3 regions of the Silvimonas sp. genome follow, and region 2 is predicted to be linked to each of the others. Evidence: predicted binding sites of a transcription regulator. Region 2 holds the regulator's gene; each other region holds the start of a gene.

Region 1 (2,267 bases), 230 kb from region 2:
TGGGGCGAGTTCTTACTCAGTCTGGTCACCGCTATGTCTCTGGTGGCTTTCCGCCCATGGCGGCGCCCGTGGTATCTAGCCACGCTGTTAACTGCCCTGGTCACCGCTGTGCCGCTCGGGTTGATTTGGGTGGTGGATCTCTATCAGTTCAGCCCGCCCGCGTTTCGGGTCTGGCTTAACTATTACGCATTTGGCGCATTTGGGGGGCTGGCTGCTTGGCAATCCTTCCACACCTTCGGTTTTTTCTTTTCAATCGTGTTGTGGTTTGCCTGGCCGGTTCTGCCGTTGGGTGTCTGGGGTGCCTGGTCCAACAAGGCTGAGTGGCGTTCGCCGAAACTGGCGCTACCGATAATGGCTTTGTTGTTGAACGCGTGCTGGCTGGCTCTGGCGGGCGATTTGATCGGCGAGTCGTCCTTGCTGATCGTACTTCCAGCTCTGTCTTTATTGACCACGGTGGGGATCGATCGCTTGCGGCGCGGCGCGGCTGCGGCGCTCAACTGGTTTGGCATCATGACTTTTGGGGTTGGTACCTTTTTGTTGTGGTGTGCGTGGCTGGTTATCCAGACCGGAACACCCAGCAGCTGGGCCAGAACTTTGCTTGAGGCTAGCCCGGCGTGGCACCCGCACGTTGCGGTGATTGGGCTGGTATTTACGCTGGCAATCTCAGCGACATGGTGCTGGGTGCTGCTACGCAAGCGCTCGCTGGGACGCCTTGCGATCACCAATTGGGCGTGTGGCGTCACACTATTGTGGGGTGCATTGATTGGCTTGTGGCAGCCGTGGCTGGATGCTTCAAAGAGCTATCGTCCGGTGGTTGCTGCTTTGCAGGTGGCAATTAACTCGCAAAAACCGGGATGCATTGATGGATCGTTGATATCCGACTCAATGGCCGCTTCGATTGATTATTTTTCGGATATGCCGCTGCAACGGCGTGAGGTTGATGGTTGCCGCCTGCAGTTGTTGTCGGGTGATCCGCCGCCGGGTTCTATGGTGTTATGGGATGGCGCGCGCCCAGGAGAGCGGCATGAGCATTTCTATCTGATTGATAAAACCCATTCTGCCACTCAGTAGAGCCAGCGCTTGGCAGCAGTTACTACCCATAAAAAAGACCAGCAACTTGCTGGTCTTTTTTATGGGTAGTAACTGTAACGTTACGAGTGTTGCGGGTGATGATCTTCTTTTTTGATGGTGTCCGGATCAACAGCGTTCATCACATTGCGACGAACAAACAAGAAGATATACACCGCCATCACCAGAATGAATCCAATCGTGAACAGGCTCAACAGGCCAATATCAGAAAAAAACAGCGTTTCCCAAGGGGTGTTTTCCATGATGTGACTCCTGCCAGGACGAATTTGTAATGACACGATCATGGCGGGTCGGCGCTGAGTTGATATTGACGACAGTCAATTTGTTGCGGTCACAAATACCGAAATGTCATATTTTCGGCAAAGCGGTTTGCCGCTGTTTCAGTCACGAAAGTTCTGGAATTGCACCGGATAGTCAGTTACCGCTTTGCGCACCAGCGCGATACATTCCTGCAGCAGATCACGCTTGGCGCCAGAGACGCGTACTTCATCGCCTTGAATCGCGGCCTGGACTTTGAGTTTGGAGTCCTTGATCAGCTTGACGATCTTCTTGGCTTCTTCACCGCTGATGCCGGTACGCACGGTGATCGCTTGTTTGACCTTGTTGCCGGATACCTTCTCGCTCTTGGCTTCATCCAGGCAGCGAATGTCCACGCCGCGCTTGGTCAGTTTGGCGGTGAGAATGTCTTTCACTTGATCGAGCTGGAAGTCGTTATCGGCAAACAAGGTCAGCACCTTCTCTGCCTGGTCTACACGCGCATCCGAGCCTTTGAAGTCAAAGCGGGTGCTCACTTCTTTGTTGGTTTGTTCCAGCGCATTGCGCACTTCAACGTCATTAACTTCAGAAACAATATCGAATGAGGGCATGGGATTCTCCTGCTAAATAATTCGGGGGTTGCCAATTTCAAAACGTAAATGGATCTATCTCAAGCGCCGGCAACATGGGGAGGTCGGTCACGCCGGGGTCAATGCCAAGTTGCGATAACAAAGTCGTCAGCTGACCACGATGATGGGTCTGGTGATTGAAAAAATGAGTAACCACAATCCACGCTGGCATGTTCAGGTCGCGCTGGTACATCGGGCTATGCCATTTGAAAGGCTGCTGCAGCCAGTCATCGCTGACACGCTCAGCCCATTGGTCGATCTCGGCATCAATGTGTCGACGCATCGCAACCAGTT
Region 2 (2,267 bases):
ACTGGAACGGCAGGCCATAGATCAAGTCGATACTGACTGAACGAAACCCGGAAGCGCGCGCGGCGTCAATCACCTTGCGGGTCTGCTCTTCACTCTGAATCCGGTTAACGGCGCGCTGCACTTTCTCGTCAAAGTCCTGAACGCCAACACTCACCCGGTTAAAACCCGTTTCAGCCAGCAACGCTATTTTTGATAATTCAAGTTTGCGCGGATCAATTTCGATTGAATATTCGCCATCCGTCAGAATGTCGAAATTATCATTAATTGCGCGCATTAAAGTGGCTAGTTGGGTTTCCGGCAAAAAAGTCGGTGTACCACCCCCAAAGTGGATCTGGCCAACCTTCATTCGGTATGGCAATATATTTACGTGAAGCTGTATTTCTTTTTGTAGATACTCTGTATATTTAACTGCCTGCGATTCATCTTTGGTAATCACTTTATTGCAAGCGCAGTAATAGCAAATCGTATTGCAAAACGGCAGATGAAAATATAAAGAAGCAGGCTTGTCCGCCTCACCTACACGCGAATGCAACAGCATCTCGCGATAATCGGCAGTTTCAAGCTCGGCAAATCGGTCTGCGGTGGGATAAGACGTGTAGCGAGGGCCTTTGCCATCGTAGCGCTCGACAAGAGATCGATCGAATTCGACCTGCTGGATCAACGGTGTTGTATGCATTTGTCCTACCCCTAAAACACAGGGTAAAGATTTTGCCTACATCTGGGACATAGTTACTTGATCCAAATCAATACGACTCGCATGATGCTAGCATCTACTGCGAGGATACGTGACCTGGCTCAATAAGCGGCACAGAATTCGATGAAGCGGCACACAGGATTGTGTAAGGGTGCCGCTGCAATGGCGTAAAAATTTCAAGTCATAGTGGAACAACATCATGCTGTCACCAATTCAGTTACGCGAAACCGGCCTCAAGCAACTGCGGCACGCCTGCTCAAATTGCAGTTTGCGTGAACTGTGTCTGCCCATTGGCTTGTCGCCCGAAGAAATGCGACAAGTTGATCAATTGGTCAGCCAGGGCCGCCCCATCAAGCGCGGCGAAGCACTCTACCGTGCCGGTGAGCCGTTCCATGCACTCTATGCAGTGCGCCTCGGCTTCTTCAAAACCAGCATCGTTTCTGAAGATGGTCGCGAACAAGTGACCGGTTTTCACATGAATGGTGAGTTGATGGGCATGGATGCAATCAGCACCGACCATCACACTTGTGACGCAGTTGCGTTGGAAGATAGCGAAGTATGCGAACTGCCCTTTGCTGAAATCGAATCCATGTCGCGCCGTATTCCCAACCTGCAACGCCATCTTTACAAGATGATGAGCCGCGAAATCGTCCGCGATCATGGCGTAATGCTGCTGTTGGGCAATATGAAGGCAGAGGAACGGATTGCTGCGTTCTTGCTCAATCTCTCGCAGCGCTTTGCCTTACGTGGCTATTCGCACAGCAGCTTTCATCTGCGCATGACGCGCGAAGAAATCGGCAGCTACCTCGGCCTGAAGCTGGAAACGGTAAGCAGAACCTTATCGCGCTTCCAGGACAATGGTCTGATTCGAGTACAGAACAGGCTCATCGAACTGAAAGACACCGAAGGCTTGAAACAATTGATGAACAACTGTCAAAGCAATTGACTGCCTGATTCCAATGCTCACGCAAGTTTGCCTGGTTGCCCCAGCGGCGCTCGCATCCTCCATCCTTGGCCGCCTGGCGCGATCAGGATTGGGGGTGCCGGTATTTCCGGCAGAAACTCCAACTGCTTTGCCGCCTGCACCCACCCCCGACAGCACGTTGGTGTTGGTGAACCCGCAAGGGCTCGCGGAATATCTGGCATGGAAAAGCCAAGCCGATGCACAGGGCTGGCATCTGCTGGATATAGCCGGCAACTTGCAAAACCCCCTCGGGCAAATCTACGGCTGGATGCTCGCTGTCGGTGCAAAGCACAGTGACCTTGCAATAGCCGAACCCATCATTGCAGCGTTGTCGCCAGCCCTGCCCAACGCATGGCTTCACGCAGGCGGCCCCGGGGCTGGCGCGTTTTTGCAGACCGCAAGCGGTGCCTGCCTAATGCAGTCTGGAGAGGTCTGGTTGTGGTTACAGCGCGCGTTGCAGCAACCCGGCAGCACGCCGTTTGATCTGCAGTCTTGGCAATACCTGGTTCACGGCGGTTTTGAGAAGCTGCAGCGAGAGGCGCGGGATTACCTGGCCCTCGACACCGAGCCGTTCACTCCATGGCACGCCGCGCAAAGTGGCCTCTTGCT
Region 3 (2,267 bases), on a different contig from region 2:
GACCCTTGGCCTTGATGGAGAAACCAATGATGTACAACAGCACAGAGATCGACATGGCGAATGTCTGGTTTACGTCGGCGGTAGGTACCACGCGCAGGTAAACATGGTGAGGATCAGCACCAAAGAAGGTGACGCCAATCCATTGCGCGATCATGGGGAACAGGTCAACCGGGAAGAAGTCCATGGCGTTCATCAGGAACACCCAGCAGAAAATAGTCAGCGCCAGTGGGCCGATGACCTTGCTCTTGCCATGGAAGGTATCTTTGATATGGGTGTCGACCATCTCGACGATCAGCTCGACAAAGTTTTGCAACTTGCCAGGCACACCGTCAGTTGCCTTGCGGGCAACCAGACCAAAAACGCCGACGAAGATGAAACCAAGAACCAGCGCCACCCAGAATGTATCCAGGTGGAAATTGGCCATTGTTCCTTCGGTGTGCAGACGGTTGTGCGTCAGATGGTGAAGGATATATTCGGTTGAGGTCTGTTCAGCCATGATTATTTCTTGTCTTTAAATTTGATCAAAAGCCCGAACCAGAAGGCCGAGGCCGCTGCAGCGTATCCGAAGATAAGCGCTGGCCAGACCACCTTCCGGTGAAAGACGAAAATCGCCCCAAAGGCCACCAGGGTAAACGCCATTTTTAGTGCTTCGCCCAGAAAGTGCAGTTTCATCAGCACTTCTGGCGGCCCATAAGGCAACTGGTAAGCCGTTTTAGCGTAAATGAGGGAACCCAAAACTGCGACAGTGCCACCCATGACACTTGCAATTCCTGCTTGCGAACCCCATAAAATAAAAACGAGCACCGCGACCGCTAGAGTAATCCAGGCCTTAAGCCGGATGATGCCCCGGATCTGTGCTTTGTTAACCATTTTGTTACGCCAGGCAAATATCCGGCGATTATACGGATGACGCTTGTTGCGCGTCAATTTTACACATTGAAGTTACTGGGTTTTTGACCCATGCCGGGTTTTCGGGCGCTCATCTCGCAAGAATTGCACCAATATTGTGCGTTAGCCTTGCAGGTCTGGTCAGGCCGGCGGAAAGTCCGTTTTGCAACTATTTCAATAGCGCCAGCAAACGGTCCAGGTCATCCAGACTAGTGTAGTCGATCATCAACTTGCCGTTGCCGCGTTTGCCATGCTTGATGGCAACCGTTGAGCCAAGACGGGATGAAACTTCTTCTTCCAGCCGGGTGATATCCGGATCAGCTTTCTTTTCTTCACGTGCCGGCACTTCTTGCAATAGACGCTGCACCAGCGCTTCAGTTTCACGCACCGACAAGCCTTTGAGTGCTACCGTGCGCGCCGTGTCGATTTGCTTAAGCGTTGGCAGCGCCAGCAATGCGCGCGCGTGGCCCATGTCGAACTGACCGGCCGCCAGCAAGTCGCGTACCGGTTCCGCCAGATTCAGCAAACGCAGCAGATTGGTTACGGTCACACGGGATTTACCCACCGCATGGGCAACGGCTTCATGCGTCATGCCAAACTCATCAATCAGCCGCGACAAGCCTTGGGCTTCTTCCAGCGCATTGAGGTCTTCGCGCTGGATATTTTCGATCAGCGCCATCGCCGCCACGGCTTCGTCCGGTACTTCGCGGACCAGCGCAGCAATTTCAGTCAGGCCCGCCAGTTGGCAAGCGCGCCAACGGCGTTCACCGGCGATGATCTCGTAACGATCTTCCGGGCCACCCGCAATCGGGCGCACCAGCACCGGCTGCATCAGGCCTTGCGAACGAATCGACTCGGCCAGTTCTTGCAACGCGGCTTCGTCCATCTGCGTACGCGGCTGATATTTGCCCGGTTGGAGACTGGTAACGGGCAATTGTTGAAGCGATTCGTTGGCCGCCTCATCGCCCATCAATGCGTCCAGGCCACGACCCAGGCCTTTGAATTTTTTGTTCATGTTCGGGTGATTCCGGCGAATGGGATTGGCATCAGCGATTGCATCTGCAATTTAAACAACCGGCTGTGCAGCATCGACCGGATTATGCCGTGCCAGCAACTCTTCGGCGAGTTGCAAATAGGCTTGCGCGCCTTTGGAGGTTTTGTCATAGGACAGAATCGGGCGGCCATAACTGGGCGCTTCTGCCAGACGTACGTTGCGTGGAATCACGGTGTGGTAAAGCTTGGAAGTGAAGTGCTTGACCAGTTGATCCGACACTTGCTGGGCGAGCGTGGAGCGCGGATCAAACATCGTCCGCAGCAAACCTTCGATCTCGATGCGGCGATTCAAACCTTGCTTCACCCGGCGCAAGGTGTTGACCAGG

What was found. The regulator FNR, encoded in region 2, switches genes on or off when oxygen is low (the NO sensors DNR and NnrR bind a similar motif). The targets are predictions, from matches to a motif close to TTGATNNNNATCAA.
Region 1: the regulator FNR is predicted to act here: its motif matches at 1,397-1,410, upstream of P4L78_RS13320 (DUF3149 domain-containing protein).
Region 3: the regulator FNR is predicted to act here: its motif matches at 914-927, upstream of P4L78_RS20575 (ATP synthase subunit I).

What each region holds. Positions count from the first base shown of each region.
Region 1 is NZ_JARLJK010000122.1:127,651-129,917, forward strand. Features, by position in the region: gene P4L78_RS13315 (glycosyltransferase family 39 protein) at 1-1,071, shown strand, start outside; gene P4L78_RS13320 (DUF3149 domain-containing protein) at 1,152-1,331, opposite strand; gene P4L78_RS13325 (YajQ family cyclic di-GMP-binding protein) at 1,470-1,955, opposite strand; gene P4L78_RS13330 (DinB family protein) at 1,993-2,267, opposite strand, start outside.
Region 2 is NZ_JARLJK010000122.1:358,727-360,993, reverse strand. Features, by position in the region: gene hemN (oxygen-independent coproporphyrinogen III oxidase) at 1-676, opposite strand, end outside; gene fnr (fumarate/nitrate reduction transcriptional regulator Fnr) at 894-1,640, shown strand; gene P4L78_RS14370 (hypothetical protein) at 1,654-2,267, shown strand, end outside.
Region 3 is NZ_JARLJK010000144.1:270,032-272,298, reverse strand. Features, by position in the region: gene atpB (F0F1 ATP synthase subunit A) at 1-496, opposite strand, end outside; gene P4L78_RS20575 (ATP synthase subunit I) at 499-870, opposite strand; gene P4L78_RS20570 (ParB/RepB/Spo0J family partition protein) at 1,058-1,903, opposite strand; gene P4L78_RS20565 (AAA family ATPase) at 1,955-2,267, opposite strand, start outside.